One region of the Arhodomonas sp. AD133 genome, then DNA from elsewhere that is predicted to be linked to it. Evidence: riboswitches for the same ligand, from Rfam matches in the RefSeq annotation. Region 1 holds a riboswitch; the other holds the start of a gene.
The links. A riboswitch is a leader RNA that binds a small molecule or an ion and turns the genes downstream of it on or off. The one in region 1 is predicted to bind thiamine pyrophosphate.
Positions count from the first base shown of each region.

Region 2: another riboswitch for thiamine pyrophosphate. It lies ahead of thiS (sulfur carrier protein ThiS); the one in region 1 lies ahead of thiC (phosphomethylpyrimidine synthase ThiC).

Region 1 covers NZ_JBNAZM010000002.1:39,537-50,491, forward strand. Annotated here, with positions in the region: gene ACPEES_RS01635 (sigma-54-dependent Fis family transcriptional regulator) at 1-514, opposite strand, end outside; gene ACPEES_RS23550 (hypothetical protein) at 1,019-1,177, shown strand; gene ACPEES_RS01640 (hypothetical protein) at 1,123-1,620, opposite strand; partial or broken gene ACPEES_RS01645 (outer membrane protein assembly factor BamB family protein) at 1,504-1,749, shown strand; gene ACPEES_RS01650 (hypothetical protein) at 1,917-2,132, shown strand; gene ACPEES_RS01655 (PilZ domain-containing protein) at 2,378-2,764, opposite strand; gene ACPEES_RS01660 (IclR family transcriptional regulator) at 2,858-3,694, opposite strand; gene thiC (phosphomethylpyrimidine synthase ThiC) at 3,823-5,703, opposite strand; TPP riboswitch at 5,762-5,862, opposite strand; gene gcl (glyoxylate carboligase) at 6,094-7,869, shown strand; gene hyi (hydroxypyruvate isomerase) at 7,903-8,679, shown strand; gene ACPEES_RS01680 (2-hydroxy-3-oxopropionate reductase) at 8,723-9,610, shown strand; gene ybiO (mechanosensitive channel protein) at 9,959-10,955, shown strand, end outside.
Region 2 covers NZ_JBNAZM010000049.1:15,303-26,257, forward strand. Annotated here, with positions in the region: gene recC (exodeoxyribonuclease V subunit gamma) at 1-556, shown strand, start outside; gene recB (exodeoxyribonuclease V subunit beta) at 553-4,188, shown strand; gene recD (exodeoxyribonuclease V subunit alpha) at 4,181-6,109, shown strand; gene ACPEES_RS19310 (Bax inhibitor-1/YccA family protein) at 6,186-6,869, shown strand; gene ACPEES_RS19315 (GYD domain-containing protein) at 7,041-7,328, shown strand; gene ACPEES_RS19320 (SulP family inorganic anion transporter) at 7,504-9,309, opposite strand; TPP riboswitch at 9,701-9,802, shown strand; gene thiS (sulfur carrier protein ThiS) at 9,908-10,144, shown strand; gene ACPEES_RS19330 (thiazole synthase) at 10,180-10,955, shown strand, end outside.

The DNA of each region.
Region 1 (10,955 bases):
GAATCGGCGATGCCGAGCAGGACAGCGCGGTGTTGCACGACAAGTAGTGCTCGTCGCGATGGATGGTGATCGGCCGCTTCTCCTCGATACACGTGCCGATGCCGTTGGTGCCGGCGTGTGCTTCGCTCCAGGCCGCACCAGGCCAGAGACCGACGTCGAGGAAATCGCGGTCCAGGGTCGGATCCCCGACCCAGTCGACGATGAACCCCCGGGCATCGGTGAGAATCACGGCGTAGCCGGAGCCCGCGGTCTGCTCGTAGAGGTTGTGCATTTCGGTGCGGGCAATGCGAAAGAGCTCGCCGAGCTCTTCGCGATGCGCGTGCAACTCCGACTGCTCGAGCACCACCTCGACATTCGTCGTATCCGGCTGCAGCCCGTAGCTCGACAGGCATCGCGTCCACGACTGAGCGACTCGGCGGGCGTCGTCGGGTTCCGGCAGAGCGGTGGAGGTGCGGCTCCAGCGGTCAACGGCCTGGATGACGCGTCGCGCGTGTTTCGCTTCGGTATGCGTCACGGAATCTCCTCCCCTTGTGCGTAGCCGTTCGAACAGCGCCCGTCGTTGTAGTTGGGTCGGTGGAATGGGCGCTTCGCGTTTCGCCACACCAGCCCTTCTAGCAAGGATCGTGCTGAGCGTGCATACCGGCCGTCGTAAAGGGCACGCCCGCCGGGCGTCCTCAGGGCCCAACGGCGAGGCGTACTGTGACGATGCCACGAAGACCGGGTCGCCGGCCACAGCCGTGCGTCGTGGCCCGGCGTGGCCGCGGTGCGTGACGGCAGCGGGACGAGCGCGGGTTACACACTGTCACATTCGTGCACCAGTGGTTTCGCGTGGCGCGTGCACCCTGGCTCGGGCGCGGTCGTGCGCGATGCCGAAGCAGCGGCACGGGGGCAGCGCCAGCGCACCGTCGCGGCGTTCCCAACGGTGATACCTGGCCGGAAGGCGCCTACAAGCACGGCGGTGGCTCCGCCTGACTGACCGGCAGCTACGATCCCGAGACCGATACGCTGTTTTTGGGGCGTGGGCAATCCCGGTCTCTGGCTCGCCACGCTGCGTCCCGGCAAGAACCTCTACACGAACTCTGTGCTGGCACTCGACCCCGACACGGGGGATATCAAGTGGTACTACCAGTACACGCCACACGGCACCTGGGAGACGGCGTCAACCATAGCGTGCTGACGGACAGCGAGTACCAGGGTGAGACGGTTCCCGCGTTGCTGCACGCCGATCGCAACGGCTGGTTCGTCGCGCTCGACCGTCGCGATGGCGACTTCCTGTGGGCCGAGCCCTTCGTCCGGGTCGACTCGATCACCGGCTATACCGACGAGGGCGTTGCCATCGACGACGACGAGCTGCGTCCCGACGTGGGCAAGGAGGTGTTCACCTGTCCGAGCTTCCTCGGTGGCAAGAACTGGTGGCCGATGGCGGTGAACCCGGACCAGGGGCTGGCTTTCGTCCCCACCCTGCATGCGTGCATGAAGATGGAAGGCACGGCTGTCAGCTATATGGCCGGTCTGCCGTACCTGGGTGAGACGTTCGAGGTGTTGCCCGAGCCGGGCAGCGACGGCTGGGGGGAAGTCCAGGCAAGCGACGTCAACACCGGCGAGCAGGTGTGGTCCCACCGCACGGATCTGCCCTGGAACGGCGGCATGCTCGCCACGGCATCGGGGCTGGTGTTCAGCGGGAGTGCCGACGGCTACTTCACCGCATTCGACGGCGAAACCGGCGAGGTGGTCTGGAAGAGCGACAAGCTGGTCTCCGGGATCATCGGCGTGCCCAGCAGCTACACGGTCGACGGCAAGCAGTACGTGGCCGTCTACGCCGGCTGGGGCGGGGCCACTCCGAGGCCGCGACCGCCGAAGCACCAATCGATGTATGCGTCGATCAGGCCAGCCCCACTGAGGACTTCGATCGCGCCGTGGCCAATGCCGTCGGCGAACGGTTGGATACCTCCGTTGCCGTGCAGGCATTCGACGGAACCGGTGACGATGAGAGTGGATTCGTTCCGGCACGATTCGCCCGCCTGGCCGAATCACGCTGTGATGTCATCATGGGTTTTCCGGTCCCGCGGGAGAGTCCGTGGGTACCGGAGTCGCTGGAAGCGACCGACGCCTACGCGGCGATCATGGCCTAACTGCTCCGTGAGAATGGATACGATGTCGGTACATCCGAGCTCACCTACGATGCCGCCATGCAGTCCGAGCATCCACTGGTGTGGCGGGATGACGCCTCATCCGGGGTGGGCGGAACCGTCGTCAGTGAGGCATCCCGGGCCCGCTAGGTTCGGTCTGCGGCAATCCTGGGTGTCGAGGAACGCCTTGGCCCGGCTCCCGCCGGGCCAAGGTCGTCTGGTCCCGGTGTGCCACCGCGGGGAAGCGGTTAGGTATTCTCTGCTCCGGGGCCGGAAGTGGCCAGCGCTTCCAGGTCGCGCTCCAGTAGCGAGGGGTCGCCCAGGTTGAGCTCCACCAGGCGGCGCAGGTGCGCCGCGCTGTCCAGCGGCAGCCCGTCGCAGCGCAGTCCCACCATACTGCCATGGCTGTGGACCGCGGTGACCTGCATCTGTATGCGGGCCTCCCCGTCCAGCTCGATGACGAGCTCACCGGATTCAGGCAGTGCATCGGCTGCGCTCTCCGCCTCCACCAGGGCGCCGTGCAGGCTGAGGTCGATCACCCTTACCGACACTTGATCCCCCGCGCCGCTGAGATAAGCCGGGCGGTCGACGTTGACGCGGTGAAAACGGCGCCGCTTGAAGTCGCTGTCGCTCATCTGTCCTCCGGCAGCGGTATTGGCCTACTGTCCGCCACTATAGACGCGCATGGCACGGGTGCCGCGCCGGCGGGGCACAACATGCAGGGCGTTTCAGCGTCCCACGGCCTCCATGCGTGGCAGCTCGCCACCCAGGCGGGCGGTGATCTCGCGGGCGGTGCGGGAGACTGCCGCCCCGAGCTCGTGCATGAGGCTGTCGGTGATCCGGGCCTTGGGTCCGGATACGGAGATCGCCGCCAGTGCCTTGCCGGTTTCGTCGTGAATGGTGGAGGCCACGCAGCGCAGACCGATGGCGTGCTCCTCGTAGTCGCACGCGTAGCCGCGTTCGCGGATCTCGGCGAGGTCCGCGCGGAGCTTGGCCGGCGTGTCCAGCGTGTTCGGGGTGACCTTGGGCAGGCCGCGGCGCTGGAGGATGCGTTCGATTTCCGCCTCGTCCATGCTCGCCAGCAGTGCCTTGCCCACCCCCGAGGCGTGCAGGGGGGCGCGGCTGCCGAGCTTGACGATCATGCGCATCATCTCCTGGGATTCCACCTGGGCGAGGAACACGGCGTAACCATCGTCCTGGACGCCCAGGTTCGCGGTCTCGCCGGTCTCCTCCATCAGGCGGTGGAGGTACGGGCGCGACTCGGCGACGAAATCGCGCGCGCTGACGAAGCCGTTGCCGACGATGAACGCCTTCACGCCGATGTGCCAGAGGCCGAGCTCCTCGTCCTGCTGCACGAACTGAAGCTGCTCGAGGGTGCGCAGCAGCCGGTGCGTGGTCGACGGCGCCAGGCCCGCCATCTGCGAGACGTCCGACAGCGACAGGCCGTGGCCGGCGCCCGCCAGCGCCTCGAGGATGTTCAGCCCGCGGGTCAGCGACTGGCTCTGGCCAACGCTGCGGCCGGAGGTGCGCGGGCGCCCGGTGGTTCGGGTCTGTCGTTCAGCCAAAATCCGTCCTCACGGCAGTTCTTTCCGTATGCGCCGTAGGATACCGTTTCCGGACGACCATGTCCCGGGCCCCGGAAAACGGGGCCCGTTTCCACCGGGCGCTTCGGCGCGGCACCGGCGGGCGGCCGCTACTGCGCGTGGTAGATCTCGCTGCCCCGCTCGCGGAATTCCCGCGCTTTCTCCTCCAGCCCGATCTGCACGGCGCTGTCGTTGTCGAGCCCCTTCTCCCTGGCGTACTCGCGGACTTCCTGGGAGATCGCCATGGAGCAGAACTGCGGCCCGCACATGGAGCAGAAGTGGGCGAGTTTGTGCGCCTCCTTGGGCAGGGTGGCGTCGTGGTACTCCCGCGCCCGCTCCGGGTCCAGCCCCAGGTTGAACTGATCGTCCCAGCGGAACTCGAAACGCGCCTTGGACAGCGCGTTGTCGCGGATCTGGGCGGCCGGGTGGCCCTTGGCCAGATCGGCGGCGTGGGCAGCGATGCGGTAGGTCACGATGCCCTCGCGCACGTCGTGCTTGTCGGGTAGCCCCAGGTGTTCCTTGGGGGTCACGTAACAGAGCATCGCCGTGCCGTACCAGCCGATGTTGGCCGCGCCCAGCGCGGAGGTGATGTGGTCGTAGGCGGGGCCGATGTCGGTGGCGAGCGGCCCGAGGGTGTAGAACGGCGCCTCGTGGCAGTGCTCGAGCTGCTCGGTCATGTTCTCGCGGATCTTCTGCAGCGGCACGTGCCCGGGACCTTCGATCATCACCTGCACGTCATGGCGCCAGGCGATCTCGGTGAGCTCGCCCAGTGTCCGCAACTCCGCCATCTGCGCCTCGTCGTTGGCGTCGGCGATGCAGCCGGGGCGCAGTCCGTCGCCCAGGGAGAAGGCGACGTCATACGCCTTCATGATCTCGCAGATATCCTCGAAGTGGGTGTAGAGGAAACTCTCGGTGTGGTGGGCGAGGCACCACTTGGCCATGATCGAGCCGCCGCGGGAGACGATGCCGGTGACCCGGTCGGCGGTGAGCGGCACAAAGGGCAGACGCACGCCGGCGTGGATGGTGAAGTAGTCCACCCCTTGTTCGGCCTGCTCGATCAGCGTGTCGCGGAACATCTCCCAGGTGAGGTCCTCGGCCTTGCCGTCGACCTTCTCCAATGCCTGGTAAATGGGCACCGTGCCCACAGCCACCGGGGAGTTGCGCAGCACCCACTCACGGGTCTCGTGAATGTGCTTGCCGGTGGACAGATCCATGATCGTGTCCGCGCCCCAGCGCGTCGCCCAGGCCATCTTCTCCACTTCCTCCTCGATGGAGGAGGTCACCGCGGAGTTGCCCATGTTGGCGTTGATCTTCACGCGGAAGTTGCGGCCGATGATCATCGGCTCGCTCTCCGGGTGGTTGATGTTGTTGGGGATGATGGCGCGGCCGCGGGCGAGTTCGTCTCGCACGAACTCCGGCGTGATCTCCTCGGGAATCGCCGCGCCGAAGGACTCGCCGGCATGGCGCTTGCCGAGCACCGGGTGATCCCGGTAGGCCTCCAGCTTCTGGTTCTCGCGGATCGCCACGAACTCCATCTCGGGCGTGATGATGCCTTGGCGGGCGTAGTGCATCTGGGTGACGTTGGCGCCCGCCTTCGCCCGGCGCGGCGCCCGGATATGGCCGAAACGCAACTCCCCGGTCGCCGGGTCGTCCAGGCGTTCGCGGCCGAAGGCGGAGCTCGGGCCGTCCAGCGTCTCGGTGTCGCCGCGCTGGTCGATCCACGGACCGCGTAGCGCCGGCAGGCCTTCGCGCAGGTCGATGACCGCTTCGGGGTCGGTGTAAGGGCCGGACGTGTCGTAAACCGCCAGTGCCGGATTCTTCTCGGCGCCGAACTGGAACGGGGTGTCGCTCTGCGCGATCTCGCGCATGGGCACCCGGATGTCCGCTCGGGAGCCTTCCACGTAGATCTTGCGGGAGCCGGGGAAGGGGCGGGTGACCTCGCTGTTGAGCACGGCCGCCGCCTGGCGGACGTCCTTTTCATTTGCGCTCATGTTCAGTCGCCTCGTTCGCATCACGTGAAGGGGCGACGAAATGGGGGTGCGCGCATTGTCCAGAGAGCGTGAAGCTTCCCTACGCCGGTACTAGCCGGGTCAGGTTCCAAGGGACTCTCTCAGCCCGGACCGCCGGTCCGGGCACCCCCGCTTCGTCAGCGTTGTCGCCGCACCCCGTGGCGGGTGCGACAGGTTGCAGCATAGGTGGGGCCGGGGGCGGGGTCAAATGCGGCGCCGTCCCCGACCCGTGGCCGCCCGCCATCCGTCGGCCACGCATTCACAAAAATGGAAACAATTTCCAATTTGTTGACACGGTCAGTCGTGTGAGCTAGCGTTCCATTCAACAGAAACCCGTTCCGAATAATTATGGAGGAGCGTGCCGTGGCCAAGATGACTGCTGCCGAAGCGGCTGTGTGGGTGCTCAGGAAGGAGGGCGTGGATGCCGCCTTCGGGGTGCCCGGTGCCGCCATCAACCCGTTCTATGCCGCAATGCGCAAGATCGGCGGCATCGATCACGTGCTCGCCCGTCATGTGGAAGGCGCTTCCCACATGGCCGAGGGCTACACGCGCACCAGCCCCGGGAACGTGGGCGTGTGCATTGGTACCTCCGGCCCCGCCGGCACCGACATGGTCACCGGCCTGTACTCGGCCGCCGGCGACTCCATCCCGATTCTGTGCATCACCGGTCAGGCCCCGACCTCGCAACTCCACAAGGAGTCCTTCCAGGCGGTGGACATCGAGTCGGTGGCCAAGCCCGTGACCAAGTGGGCGAAGACAGTGCTCGAGCCAGCGCAGGTGCCGCGGGCCATTCAGCAGGCCTTCCACGTGATGCGCTCCGGCCGTCCCGGCCCGGTGCTCGTCGATCTGCCGCTGAACGTGCAGATGGCTGAGATCGAGTTCGATCCGGACACCTACGAGCCGCTGCCGGTCTACAAACCCTCGGCCACCCGCGCGCAGGTGGAGAAGGCGCTGGAGATGATGAACGCCGCTGAGCGCCCGCTTCTGGTCTCCGGCGGTGGCGTGATCAATGCCGATGCCGCCGAGCTGCTGCAGGAGTTCGCCGAGCTCACCGGCACGCCGGTCATTCCCACGCTCATGGGGTGGGGCACGATCGCCGACGACCACCCGCTGATGGCGGGCATGGTGGGTCTGCAGACGGCGCACCGTTACGGCAACGCCACGCTGCTCGAATCCGACTTCGTGATGGGCATCGGCAACCGCTGGGCGAACCGTCACACCGGCGGGATCGACACCTACACCGAGGGCCGGACGTTCGTGCACGTGGACATCGAGCCCACGCAGCTCGGGCGCGTGTTCGGGCCGGACTACGGCATCGTCTCCGATGCCAGGGCGGCTCTGGAGCTATTCGTCGAGGTCGCACGCGAATGGCGGGATGCCGGCAAGCTCGCCGATCGCAGCGAGTGGTCGGCGTCGTGCCGCGAGCGCAAGCGCACCATGCTGCGCAAGACCCACTTCGACGACGAGCCGGTGAAGCCGCAGCGCGTCTACGAGGAGATGAACCGCGCGTTCGGTCCGCAGACACGGTACGTGAGCACCATCGGGCTCTCGCAGATCGCCGGTGCGCAGTTCCTCCACGTCTACAAGCCGCGCCACTGGATCAACTGCGGCCAGGCCGGTCCGCTGGGCTGGACCGTGCCGGCGGCTCTCGGTGTTCGCAAGGCCGATCCGGAGGGCGAGATCGTCGCGCTTTCCGGTGACTACGACTTCCAGTTCATGCTCGAGGAGCTCGCCGCCGGCGCGCAGTTCAACCTGCCCTACATTCACGTGCTGGTGAACAACTCCTACCTGGGGCTCATCCGCCAGGCGCAGCGCGGCTTCGACATGGACTATCAGGTGCAGTTGTCCTACGAGAACATCAACTGCCCGGAGATCAACGAGTATGGCGTCGACCACGTCTCCGTGGTCGAAGGGCTGGGCTGCAAGGCGATCCGGGTGTTCGACCCGGACCGGATCCAGCCCGCCTTCGAGCAGGCGCGCGAGCTCATGCGTGAGCACCGTGTGCCGGTGGTGGTCGAGATCATCCTCGAGCGGGTGACCAACATCTCCATGGGCACGGAGATCAACAATATCAACGAGTTCGAGGCCCTCGCCGAGCAGCTCGACGAGGACGCGCCCACGGCGGTCGGCCACCGCTACGACCAGTAACGACGCGCCATTACGACAAGGGAGGTGCGAGACATGCCCAAGTTTGCCGCCAACCTGTCGATGCTCTTCACCGAGCACGACTTCCTCGACCGGTTCAAGGCCGCGGCCGATGCCGGCTTCAAGGGGGTGGAGTATCTCTTCCCCTACGATTTCGCCGCCAACGACGTGGCGGACGCCCTGAAGACGAACGGCCTCACCCAGGTGCTGCACAATCTGCCGGCCGGTGACTGGGGCGCGGGGGAGCGTGGCATCGCCTGCCACCCCGACCGCGTGAGCGAGTTCCGCGAGGGCGTGGACAAGGCCATCGAGTACGCCAGGACCCTCGGCTGCCAGCAGCTCAACGTGCTCGCCGGCAAGGTGCCGGAGGGTGTGGCCGAGCAGCAGGCCCGCGAGACTTTCGTGGAGAACGTGCGCTTCGCCGCGGACAAGCTCGAGGCCGAGGGTATTCGTCTGCTCGCCGAGCCCATCAACACCCGCGATATCCCGGGCTTCTTCCTGCACAACACGCGGCAGGCGCTCGAGATCTTCGACGAGGTGGGCTCCCGCAACGTGGCGCTGCAGTACGACATCTACCACATGCAGATCATGGAAGGGGATCTCGCCCCCACCATCGAGGCCAACCTGGAGCGCATCGCGCACATCCAGCTGGCCGACAACCCGGGTCGCCACGAGCCGGGCACCGGCGAGATCAACTACCCGTTCCTGTTCAGATTCCTTGATGAGCACGGCTATCGCGGCTGGATCGGCTGCGAGTACAAGCCGGCCAACGGCACCGAGGCGGGGCTGGACTGGGTCAAGCCCTATCTGTGAGCGGCCAACGCCATAGCGACGACGCATTTACAGGAGGCAAGCAATGAGCAAGATCGGATTCATCGGCCTAGGCATCATGGGCGCGCCCATGGCCGGTCACCTGCAGCAGGCGGGCCACCAGATCTTCACCGTCGAGCACAGCAAGCCCATCCCCAAGGAGCTCGCCGACGGTGGTGCCGAGGTCTGCGCCAACCCGGCCGAGGTGGCCAAGCAGGCCGACATCATCATTACCATCGTCCCGGACACCCCGGACGTGGAGAAGGTGCTCTTCGGCGACAACGGCGTGGCCGAGGGCCTGTCGGCGGGCAAGACCGTCATCGACATGAGCTCCATCGAGCCCATCGCCACCAAGGGCTTCGCCCAGAAGATCAACGATCTCGGCTGCGAGTACGTGGACGCCCCGGTCTCCGGCGGTGAGGCCGGCGCGAAGAACGCCGCGCTCACCATCATGGTCGGCGCCACCGACAAGGGCTTCGAGACCGCCAAGCCCCTGTTCGAGATCATGGGCAAGACCGTGACCCACGTGGGTGGCAACGGTGACGGCCAGACCTGCAAGGTCGCCAACCAGATCATCGTCGCGCTCACCATCGAGGCGGTGGGCGAGGGGTTGCTGTTCGCCTCCAAGGCGGGCGCGGACGTGAGCAAGGTCCGCGAGGCGCTGCTCGGCGGCCTGGCCCAGTCCAAGATCCTCGAGATGCACGGCGAGCGCATGATCAAGCGCACCTTCGATCCGGGCTTCCGCATCGAGCTGCACCAGAAGGATCTCAACCTGGCGTTGCAGGGTGCCCGCCAGATCGGTGTATCCCTGCCCAACACCGCCACTGCGCAGGAGCTGTTCAACGCGTGCTCCGCCAACGGCGGCGCCGGCTGGGACCACTCCGGCATGGTCCGGGCGCTGGAGCTGCTGGCCAAGCACGAGATCAGCGAGTAAGCGTGCTTGGGGCCTGCTGGTGACAGGCCCTGACCCCCGGCCCCGCGCCCCGCGCGGGCCCGGCCGATTGCCTCCCTCGGGCGCTCCCCTGCGCCCGCCACGGGGTCGTTCGTGAATCGTGGCCGCGCCCTATGGGCCCCGTGGATTTCGCACCGGCACCCGGTTTTCCGGGTTGCCGGTTTTTTTGGTCCGGAGCGGGTCAACGAGTCGTGGCCGCTCGGTGCCCCGTTGTCCCTGGCGGATGATACCGTTAGTGTCGAATTTTTCGTCACGGGGATCGTATGTCGCGCCGGTGCGTTCGCGTCCGGCATCCTGTGAACATACCGACCCGTTAACGGGAGAGTTACCGTGATACCGATCGCTCGCCGCCTGATATCACTCCTCGCCATGGTCCTGATCATCTCGTTCGGTGCGACCGGTACGGCGTTTGCCCAGTCCCAGGGGGAGTCCGGCGACACCGCGGAGCGCCCGTCCTACGCGGCCATGGCCGACCTCCTCGAGGACGAGCAGTCCCGCCAGCGGTTGATCGACGAGCTCCGCCGGCTCGCCACGGAGCCGGAGGCGGGCGAGGCGCCGCCTGCCCCCGCGGCGGAAGCGGCCGAACCGGCGGCCGGGCAGCCGTCTCTGCCGCGGCGCATCGCCAGTACCACCCAGGCGTTCGCCGAAGAGCTGGGCGAGCGTCTGGGGGCGGCGACGGCGGCGATCACGGCGCTGACGAGTGCGGATGCCGCGGATCGCGACGTCGACTTCGCCGCGGTGGCCAGTGTGGCGACGCGCTTAGCCCTGGTGGTAGTTGCCACGGTGGTGCTGTTCTTCGTCCTGCGGGCCCTGGCCAGGCCGCTTTTCGCCCGCTGCGGTCGCTGGGCGGCGCGCGACGGGGGGCGCTCGATGCTGCGCCGACTGGCTGCCGTCACTACCTGCCTGCTCGTGGACCTGGCAGCGGTAGCGCTCGCCGGCGTCGGCGGCTACGCGCTGGCGCTTTTCGTGCTGGGTGAGCGGGGCAGCCTGGATGCCGCCTCGTCGCTGTTCATCAACGCTTTCGTGCTCATCGAGGCGTTCAAGGCGCTGCTGCGAATGATCTTCGCTGCACGCTACGACAGTCTTCGCCTGTTCCCCGTGTCGGCGCACGCGGCCGGCTACTGGAATAGCTGGCTGGCGCGTCTGTCCGGGTTTATCGGCTATGGCCTGCTGGTGGTGGTGCCCATCGTCACCGCCAACGTGTCCGCGGCGCTCGGGCAGCTGGTCAGCCTTGCAGTGATGGTGATCGCCTTCGTCTACGCGCTGGTGGTGATCCTCAAGAACCGCACGTGGGTGCGCGAACGGCTCGAGGCGCGCGCCAACCAGG
Region 2 (10,955 bases), on a different contig from region 1:
CGATCTGCGCGACGGCGCCGACGGTCCCGTGCGCATCGTGGTCAATGCCGGGGAGTACGGCGGCGGCCGCGGCAAGGCCCACTACTGGCTGCGCGCCTGGCCCCGGCACCTCGCCGCCTGCACATGGGGCGTGCCGCTGACCACGCGCCTGGTCTGCCGCGACCGGGTGCTTTCGATGCCACCACTGACCGAGCCACGCGCCCGCGCACTGCTCGACGACCTGATACGGGCGTGGTGGGAAGCGCAGCGCTCGCCGTTGCCCATTGCCCGCGGACCGGCGCTGAACGGATATCTGCCTCAGCGTCTGCCGATGGCGAAGCTCCGGCTTACCGGCCAGGTCGGCGAAGTGGATGAAGCGCTCGCCCGGGCGCATCAGCACTACGAGGAACCACCCGGCCACGGCGGCGCCCCGCTGATGGTAGCCAATCGCCACCTGGCCCGCGCCTTCCCCAGCTTCCAGGCCATGGCCGAGGGCTTCCCGGCCTGGGCGGAACGGCTCTATCTGCCCCTGTGGCAGGCGATCCACGGCGACCCGGAGGGCCGCACCACGCCATGAGCCGTCTTCTCGAACCGCTTGCGTTTCCTCTCCACGGCCGCCGTCTGATCGAAGCGAGCGCCGGCACGGGCAAAACCTTCACCCTCGCGGCGCTGTATCTTCGCCTGATCCTCGGTCATGGCGACGAGGCGACGGCCTACGGCCGGCCGCTGCTGCCACCGGAGATTCTGGTGGTGACCTTCACCAAGGCCGCCACCGAGGAGCTGCGCGGGCGTATCCGCGACCGTCTGGAGGCGGCGAGCCGCGTGTTCCGCGGGCGCGCCGAGCCCGGCGACCCGGTGCTCACGGCGCTACTCGCGGACTATCCCGACGAGTCGGACCGCCAGGCCTGTGCCCGGCGGCTGGACATCGCCGCACAGCTCATGGACGAGGCCGCCATCCACACCATCCACGCGTGGTGCCAGCGCGTGCTCCGCGAGTACGCCTTCGACGCGGCCAGCCCCTTCGAGGTGGAGCTCACCGACGAGACGGCGCTGCGCGAGACGGTGGTGCGCGACTACTGGCGCAGCCACTTCTATCCGCTGCCGCCGGCCCTGGCCGAAGCGGTCACCGGGATCTGGTCGGGCCCGGAGGCGTTGGAAGCCGACCTTCGCCCCCTGATCGAGGGCGAGCACCGGCTCGACCCGCCACCCCCGGCCCGTCACGCCGCCTCGCCCGGCGAGCACGCCCGTGAGGTGATCGAGTCGGTGAGCGAGGCGCAGCGCTCCGCCGTCGCCCCCATCAAGGCGGCCTGGCAGGAAGCCGAGACCATCCGCACCCGGCTTCTGGACGCGCTCGCCGCCAAGCGCCTGGACGGCCGCAAGCTCAAGAAACCCACGCTGAACAAATGGATCGACACCCTCGCCGCCTGGGCGGAGAGCGACAGCGTGGACAAACCGGACATCGGCCAGGGGCTCAAGCGCCTGACGCCGGAAGGCCTCGCGGAAGCCGCCCGCGACGGCGAGAGTCCGCCCGCCCATCCGGCCTTCGAACGGCTCGCCGAGCTGCCGGCGGTGCTCGAATCACTGCCGCGGTTACGCCCGCCACTACTCGCCGACGCCACGGCATGGGTGCGCCAGCGCCTCGCCGGCGAGAAACGCGAGCGGGCGCGATGGGCATTCTCCGACCTGCTGACGCGGCTCGACGAAGCGCTTGCCGATCCGGATCGCGGCGAGCACCTGGCGCAACGGCTGCGCGTCGCCTATCCGGTCGCGCTCATCGACGAGTTCCAGGACACCGATCCGGTGCAGTACCGCATCTTCCAGCGGGTCTACGCGCGCACCGGGGACGACGAGCCCGGCACCGGGCTGTTCCTCATCGGCGATCCGAAACAGGCCATCTACGCCTTCCGCGGCGCGGACATCTTCACCTACCTCCGCGCGCGCCGGGACACGGAGGCACGCTACACCCTCGGGCGCAACTTCCGCTCCGCCGCGCCCATGGTCGAGGCCGTCAATCACACTTTCGCCTCGGCAGCAGCGGCAGCCGGCGGCCCTTTCGCCCTGGCCGACATTCCCTTCGAGCCGGTAGCGACCAACGGGCGCGACGAACGCTTCGTGACCGGTGACACCGAGCCGACAGCGCTCACCTTCAGGCACCTCAGCGGCGATGCCCCGCTCACCAAGACCGCCTATCGAGCCGCCATGGCGGCAAGCTGCGCCGAGGACATCGCCCGCCTGCTCGACGACCCCGACACCGGGTTCGCGCACCCGGACAAACCGTTCCGCCGCGTTGCCGCACGGGACATCGCCGTACTGGTGCCCGGCTGGCAGGAGGCAGCGGCGGTACGCAGCGAGCTCGCCCGCCGCAACGTCAAGAGCGTGTATCTCAGCCTGCGGGAATCCGTCTATCAGTCGCCGGAAGCACTCGACCTGGGCTTCTGGCTGCAGGCGGTCGCCGCCCCCGAGGACGACGCCGGCGTGCGCGCGGCGCTCGCCACCGCCACGCTGGGACTGTCGTGGCCCGAGCTGGAACGCTTGCGCACCAACGAACACGCCTGGGAAGCCACGGTGGAACGATTCCAGGGGTATCGGCGCCTGTGGCGGCGTCAGGGGGTGCTGCCGATGCTGGAACGGCTCATGGGCGACTACAAGGTTCCGCAACACCTGCTCGCCGGCGCCGACGGCGAGCGCCGCCTCACCAACGTCCTCCACCTGGGTGAGCTCCTGCAGCAGGCGAGCGCCGCTCTCGAAGGCGAGCAGGCGCTCATGCGCTATCTCGCCGACGCCCGTGACGAGGGCCGGGCGACGGCGGACGAGCAGATCATGCGCCTGGAGAGCGACGAATCCCTGGTGCGGGTGATCACCGTGCACAAGAGCAAGGGCCTGGAGTTCCCCGTGGTCTACCTGCCCTTCGCCTGCCGGCATCACGGCGGGCGCGGCGAACGCGCCCATAGCTGGCACGACCCCGACACCGGCGAGGCCATCGTCAGCCTGGACGGCGCCGCGGAAGCACAACAACGCGCCGCCCACGAGCGGCTCGCCGAAGACCTGCGCCTGCTCTACGTGGGCATCACCCGTGCCGCGCACCTCTGCCGCGTGGGCGTTACGGCGCTCGCCGACGGCAAGCGCGCGGTGCTGCACGAGACCGCGGTCGGCCACCTGCTGGGCGTCACCGAAGACGCCGCCGAGCCCGATGACCTGCAACAGCGCCTTACCGCGCTCGCCGGCGGTTCGCGGGGCACCGTGAGCGTCACGACGCCGCCCGACCCGGCGCCCGCAACCTGGTTCGAGCCGCCACGCGAAGAGGCGGCACCGCGGCCGGCCGCGCAATTTACCGGTCATATCGACCGACGCTGGTGGATCGGCAGCTACACGGCACTGCTCGCCGGCGCCGAAGCACCGGACATCGCGCCACACCCGGCACCGGGCGAGGACGTGGAAGTGGTCGCCGACCCTACCCCCGTCCCCGGCGATACCGCGAGAAGCGACCTCCATGCTTTCCCCCGCGGCCCGCGGCCCGGCACGTTCCTCCACGGCCTGCTGGAATGGGCGGCCGGGATCGGCTTCGACCGGCTGGCCGCCGAGCCGGACCGGCTCGCCGTCGCCGTCGCCGAAGGCTGCCGGCGCCGACAGCTCGACGCCTGGGCGGAATCGCTGACCGCCGGCCTTCGCGCCGTGCTGGAAGCCCCCCTGCTGCCCGGGCTGAGCCTCGCGCGGCTCGGCCGCGAGCACATCCAGGCCGAGCTCGAATTCCTGATCGCCACCCGGGAGGCGACCATCGCGGAAGTGGACGCCCGCGTGCAGGCAGCGCTCTGGCCCGGCCAGCCGCGCCCCCAGCTACGCCCGAACCGGCTCCACGGCATGCTGACCGGCTACATCGACCTGGTCTTCGAGCACGACGGGCGCTACTACCTCGCCGACTACAAATCCAACTATCTCGGCGACGGGCCCGCCGCCTACACGCAGACGGCGATGGCGGAAGCGATGCTCGAGCACCGATACGACCTGCAGTACGTGCTCTACACACTCGCGCTGCATCGCCTGTTGCGGGCACGGCTGCCCGGCTATGACTACGACGCCCACCTGGGCGGTGTGTTCTACCTCTTTCTGCGGGCCATGCCCGACGGCGGCGGCGTCTTCCATACGCAGCCGCCCCGGGGGTTGATCGAAGGCCTCGACGCGATGCTCCGCGGGGAGGCCGCCGATGCATGAGCTCATCGCCTGGATCGACACAGCCGCCGATGCCGGCTGGTTGCGCCCGATAGACCGCGCCCTCGCGCAATTCGTGCAGGCGCACCGCCCCGCGGACGATCCGTTGATACCATTGAGCGCAGCACTCGTGAGCCACCAGCTCGGACGCGGGCATATCTGCATGGATCTCGCGGCGCTGGCCACCACGCCCGATGAGCAACTGGCGCTGCCGCCGGAGCACGCGGACGCGACCGTGGCACGCCCGAGTGCGCTCCTGGCCGGTGTCGATGCCGACGACTGGCGCGAACGCTTGCTCGCCTCGGATGCCGTGGATACCGGTGACGGCAACGCACCGCTGGTCATCGACGGGTCGCGGCTGTACCTACGGCGCTACTGGGCCTACGAGCAGGCCGTGGCCTCGGCGCTTGGTCAGCGCCTCGGCGTCGAGCGCCCGCCACCGGAACCGGTGCGGGAAGCGCTGGAACGCTATTTCGGCCCCGGTGACGGCAACGCCGACTGGCAGCGGATCGCCGCCGCGCTGGCCGTCGACGCCCGGTTCACCGTCATCTCCGGCGGTCCGGGCACGGGCAAGACCACCACGGTGGCCCGCCTGCTCGCGGTCGTGCAGGAACGCCGGATCGCCGCCAGCGGCGCACCGTTACGCGTGCACCTGGCCGCGCCCACCGGCAAGGCCGCCGCCCGGCTCGGCGAGTCCCTGCGAAGCACCTTCGGCGCATTGCCCTGCCCCGAGCCGGTCCGGGACGCCCTGCCGAACGAGGTCACCACCGTGCACCGGCTGCTGGGCGCGCGCGCGGACACCCGCGGCTTCCGGCATCACCGGCACAACCCGCTGCATACCGACCTCGTGGTGCTGGACGAAGCCTCCATGGTGGACCTGGAGCTCATGGCCGCCCTGCTCGACGCGCTACCCGCCTCGGCGCGGCTGATTCTCCTTGGCGACAAGGACCAGCTCGCCTCCGTGGAGGCCGGCGCGGTGCTGGGCGATCTCTGCGCAGGGGCCGAGATCCCGGGCTACGGTGAGGCAACCCGCGCCTGGTTGGCCCATGCCGCGAATACGCCGGATCTGCCCGGCGACCGCCGCGGCGGCCTCGCCGAGCACATCGCGCTGCTGCGCCACAGTTACCGCTTCGACGCCGGCAGCGGCATCGGCCGGCTTGCCGGTGCCGTCAACGCGGGCGATGGCATCGCCGCGCGCGAGGCGCTCGCCGGCGCGCACGAGGACGTGGCCTGGCGGGCCGTCGCGGACGCCGACGACCCCGCCTTCGCGCGCATGCTCACCGACGGCTATGCGGATTACCTGAGCCTCCTCCGTGACGGCACGGCGGCCCCCGCCGAGCTGCTAACGGCATTCAACCGCTTTCGCGTGCTGTGTGCCACGCGCCAGGGCCCATGGGGCGTGGCGCGGATCAATCAGCTCGCCGAGGAGGCGCTACGCGCCCACGGCCTCGCCGCCGCGAGCGATGGCTGGTATTCGGGGCGGCCGGTCATGGTCACCCGCAACGACCGCCGCCTGGGCCTGTACAACGGCGACGTGGGCATTGCCCTCCCCGCCCCCGATTCGCCCCGGCTGCGGGTCTACTTCGAGGGCGCGCCCGGCGAGGCACCGCGTGCCGTGCTCCCCAGCCGCCTCACGGCGGTGGAGACGGTCTTCGCCATGACGGTGCACAAATCCCAGGGCTCGGAGTTCGACCACGTCGCCATGGTGCTCCCCGAGCACCCGGGACCATTGCTCACCCGGGAGCTGCTCTATACCGGCATTACCCGTGCCCGCCGGGCACTGACGCTGCTGGGCGCCGACCCCGAGGTTCTCGTGACCGCCAGCACACGGCGTATTCATCGCGCCTCGGGTCTTGCGCAAGCATTGCAACACTACGTCGGGAACCTTATGTCTCCAGGGGGCGTCGAAGAGCATAGTTCCTAGTGTAGAATTGGCTAATGGTTCGGCCCGCCGCGTCGGCGGGCGCCTTGGGTAGTCCGAACGAGGAGGACAATCGATCATGGCCGACAACTATCGGGTGGCAAGCATGGACCGCACAGCCGGCCGCGCGTCGACCCTGGCCACCAATGCGGTCATCCGCAACACCTACATCCTGCTGTCGCTGACACTGCTGTTCAGTGCGTTCACCGCGGGCGTGGCGATGGTCACCAACGCGCCGCCGCTAAACTTCATCATCGTGCTCGTAGGCTACTTCGGCCTGCTGTTCCTGACCAACGCACTGCGAAACAGCGTCTGGGGCCTGGCATCCATCTTCGCGCTGACGGGCTTCATGGGCTACACGCTCGGCCCCGTCATCAACGCGTACATCACCATGTTCAGCAACGGCACGGAGCTCGTGCTCACCGCCCTCGGCGGCACCGGCGCGATCTTCCTGGGCCTGTCGGGCTACGCGCTCACGACGCGCAAGGATTTCAGCTTCCTGCGTGGCTTCCTGCTCGCGGGCATCCTGGTGGCATTCGTGGCCGGGCTGGTGTCGATCTTCTTCACTATGCCGGCGCTGTCGCTGGCCGTGAGCACGGCGTTCATGCTGCTGATGTGCGGGCTGATCCTGTATCAGACCAGCGAGATGATCCACGGCGGCGAGACCAACTACATCATGGCCACGATCACGCTGTACGTGGCGATCTACAACCTGTTCACCAGCCTGCTGCATCTGCTCGGTTTCTTCGGCGGCGAAGACTGATCAGACGGCCGGACCCCGCATCCAAGCCCCGCCACCGGCGGGGCTTTTTCGTTGTGGCCACGACGTTCGTCGGCCAGCGCTTGGGCTCCCTGGACGAGGCAGCGAGGAGAGACTACCCGTCCGGTATGGAAGCGGGCTCTTCGCACCCGACCCGCCCCCGGGGAGGACATCATGGCCACGTACATCATTCTCAGCCGACTCGCACCCGACGCCTTCTCCGATCCGGCGGACTTCCCCGCCATCGCACGGACCGTCTCGGACAAGATCAAGACGCAATGCCCGGGAGTTCACTGGCAGGACAGCTACGCTCTGCTCGGGCGCTTCGACGTCATCGACGTGGTCGAGGCCGATGATCCCAAGGAGGTGGAAAAGGCGGCCATGATCATCCGTGCGTCCGGCCGCGCGACGACGGAGACGTTCCTGGCCACACCCTGGAAGGAATTCCTCGACGCGCTCTGATTGGACGCCACCTCCGCCGGGCGCTCGGAGGTGGCATATCGCTCCGGCCGCCGGCGAGCTTGCCGAGCGTCTCGCCGAGCGAGCCGGCGCCCTGCCTCGGCGCCCGGGTAACCGGGCCACGAGACGTGCCCGATCAAGCGGTTATCGCGGCGTGGAGGTCGTGGCTCCCGAGTCGTTACTCGGCATCCCCGGAGGACAACCGTTTCGGGGTCTCCAGCAACACACAGTGCCGGGGCCCGCCGTGGCAGACCGGACAGTCCGGGGTTCCGACGCGCGCCACGATCGCCTCGATGGCCTCCTGCGGCGAGGCGAAAATGTTCACCTCGCCCACCGCCTGCCGGTGGATGTCGTGCTTGAGCTCCTCCCGGGCGGGGTCCTTGAAGCTGCACAGATAGAGCCCGCCGCCGAGTGTGCGCAGACGCTCGGCCTCGCGCGCGAGCATGCGCGCGCCGGCCAGATCGATGAAATTCACCCCCGAGCCCACCAGCAGCACATGATGGCACCCCGCCTCGGTGACCCGCCGTAGCTCGGTTTGTACGTGATCCACCGCGCCAAAGAACAACGAGCCATCGATGCGGATCATCCTGAGCTCGCCACACTGCGCGAGTCCGCGCTTGTCGGCATTGCGAAGCACGTTCAGCGGCCGCCCGGGCACCGGCGCGACCGCCACCATGCGGGGGTGGGCCGTACGCCGCAGGTAGAGCACCAGTGACAGCAGCACGCCAGCGTAGATGGCGAACTGCAGCGGCAGGAACAGCGTCGCCAGCAGGGTAATGAACAGCACCGCGGACTCCGTGCGGCTGGCGCGCAGCGTCTGCCAGATTTGGTCGAAGGCGATAAGATTCCAGGCGATCAGCAGCACGATGCCGCCCATGGCGGGCATCGGCAGATAGCGGGTGATGCCGGGCACCCCCACCAGCACGAGTGCCAGGATGAGCGCCGCGAAAATGGCCGCCAGCGGCGTCTTCGCGCCGGCATCATAGTTCGCCCCCGAGCGGGTGAACGAGCCCGAGCAGGCGTACGAGGAGAACAGGCTACCCACCAGGTTGGCGAGCCCCTGGCCGATGAACTCCTGGTTGCCGTCGATCTTCTGACCCGAGCGGGTCGCCACCGCGCGTGCGGCGGAGATCGCCTGGACCAGCGCCAGAATGCCAACGGCGACGGCGGGTGAGGCGAGCTCGCGCAACGTTTCGAGTCCCAGTGGCGGCATCGACAAGGCCGGCAGACTACCGGACAGTGCGCCCACCAGCTCGACGTCGTGGCTGCGTCCGCCGAGGGCCAGGGACGTCAGCGCGCCGGCCACCATGCCGATGATCATCGCCGGCCAGCGCGAGCGCAGACGCCTCACCACCAGGGTCACCCCGAGCGTCACCACCGCGATGACAACCGCGTACGGATTGCTGTCCGGCAATTTCTCGGTGAACTGCACCAGTGTGCCGTAGAAGGTGAGGTCATTGGCGAGCTCGAGCTGGAAGACGTGCTTGAGCTGGCTGGCGGCGATCAACACCGCCGCGCCGGCGGTAAAACCCACCACCACGGAATCGGAAATGAAGTTCACCAGCACGCCGAGACGCAGCAGCCCGAGCGCGAGCTGGAAGACACCCACCAGGAATGTGAGCGCCAGCACCATGGGAATGTAGCCGGGCCCATCCGGCGAGGCGAGCGGCGCGACCAACGCCAGCACGACGATCGAGTTGGCCGCCGTCGGTCCGGTGATGCTGTGGCGCGAGGAGCCGTAGAGCGCCGCGACAATGGTCGGCACGATGGCGCTATAGAGCCCGTATACCGGCGGCAGCCCGGCGATCAGCGCATAGGCGACACCCTGCGGCAGCACGATGATCGCGCCAGTGATGCCGGCCATCACGTCGGCGCGCACCATCGTCGGCGTCAGCCCGCGCATCCAGGCGACGAACGGGAATGCGCGCTTCGCGAGCGCGGCACCACGTCGGTAGCGTTCCGTCCCCTGTGCCAATCGACTCATGTCCAATCGCTGTCAGGCGCGTTGCTGACCGTAGCTCCCCGTCGCAGTGTTGAGGCTCGGACCCTGCGGCGCGCCACTGCGGAAATGGTGCACGAGCTTGCCAATCGCGGCGACCGCCAGCAACTCCAGCGTCCGCCGCGGGCCCCGGAAGCCGCCACCACCAGCAGGTTACGCCACGGCGGGATGGTGTGCGGGCCCGCGTAGACCATGCCGGAGCGGAACACGGTGACGAGAGCGCGCACTGGCGTGGGATTGCTGGCCCTGCAAGGCTCGCTTCCGGGGTCGCGAACGGAATCGAGACCCAACGTGCCACCTTGTGTGCGCCGGTACTCGTTGACAGGCACTCGACGCGCGGTTAGCGTCCGGCATGTGCCCGATTTGCGGGCACGAGACGAGGAAGCGGGGGTGCCCGGCCGTCAGCGGTCCGGGCTGAGAGAGTCCCTTGGAACCTGACCCGGTTAGTACCGGCGTAGGGAGCTTCGGCACACCACCAAGCGCTGCCGTGCGGCAGCCCCCCCTCACCGCGTCTCCAACCAGCGTCCCAGGTACGTCCGCCGGCCCGATGGGTCCGGCGCACCCGGCACGGAGACATCACGCAGTGACCCAACAGCAAGCGAGCAACCACCGCGAGACGCTCACCGTCATCGTCAACGGCGAGCAGCGCCATCTCACCGCGCCCGCCTCGGTGTCGACCCTGCTCGAAACTCTGTCATATCCGCGGCAGGGCATCGCCGTAGCGGTCAACCGACAGGTCGTGCCGCGATCCGCCCACGGCGAGTACCGTCTCGCCGAAGGCGACACCGTGGACATCGTACAGGCCGTCGGTGGCGGTTGAAGTCGCCACGCCGGAGTACGAACACCAACCAGGAGATGGACACGATGGACAACGACGATCGCCTGACACTCGCCGGCCAACAATATGATGCCCGCCTGCTCGTGGGAACCGGGCGCTACCGCGATCTCGACGAAGCCCGGGCCGCCATCATCGCCAGCGGTGCGGAAATCGTCACCGTCGCGATACGGCGGCTGCCGGATTGCGCCGAAGGCGACGGCCTGCTGCCCATGCTTCGGGAGCTGGGCTGCACCGTTCTCCCGAACACCGCTGCATGCTTCACTGTGGAGGACGCGGTATACACCTGCCAGCTCGCCCGCGAGCTGCTCGACGGCAACACCCTGTGCAAGCTCGAGATCTTCGGCGACGACAGCCTGCACCCCGACGTCCGGGCAACGCTGACCGCAGCCGAACGCCTGGTCGCCGACGGCTTTCAGGTGATGGCGTACACCAGTGACGACCCGTTGATCGCCCGCGAGCTCGAGGCGATTGGTTGCGTCGCGGTCATGCCGCTGGGCGCCCCCATCGGTTCGGGGCTCGGCATCCGCAATCCGCTGAACATCCGGCGCATCGCCGAAAGCATTCGCGTGCCGGTGCTCGTGGACGCGGGGGTGGGCACCGCCTCCGACGCGGCCGTCGCGATGGAGCTCGGCTGCGACGCGGTACTGATGAATACCGCCATCGCCCACGCGCGGGATCCGGTGCGCATGGCGAAGGCAATGCGCCATGCGGTGATATCGGGGCGGCACGCCTGGTGGGCGGGCCGCATGGCGCCACGGGAGTACGGTGTCCCGTCTTCGCCCATGACCGGCGT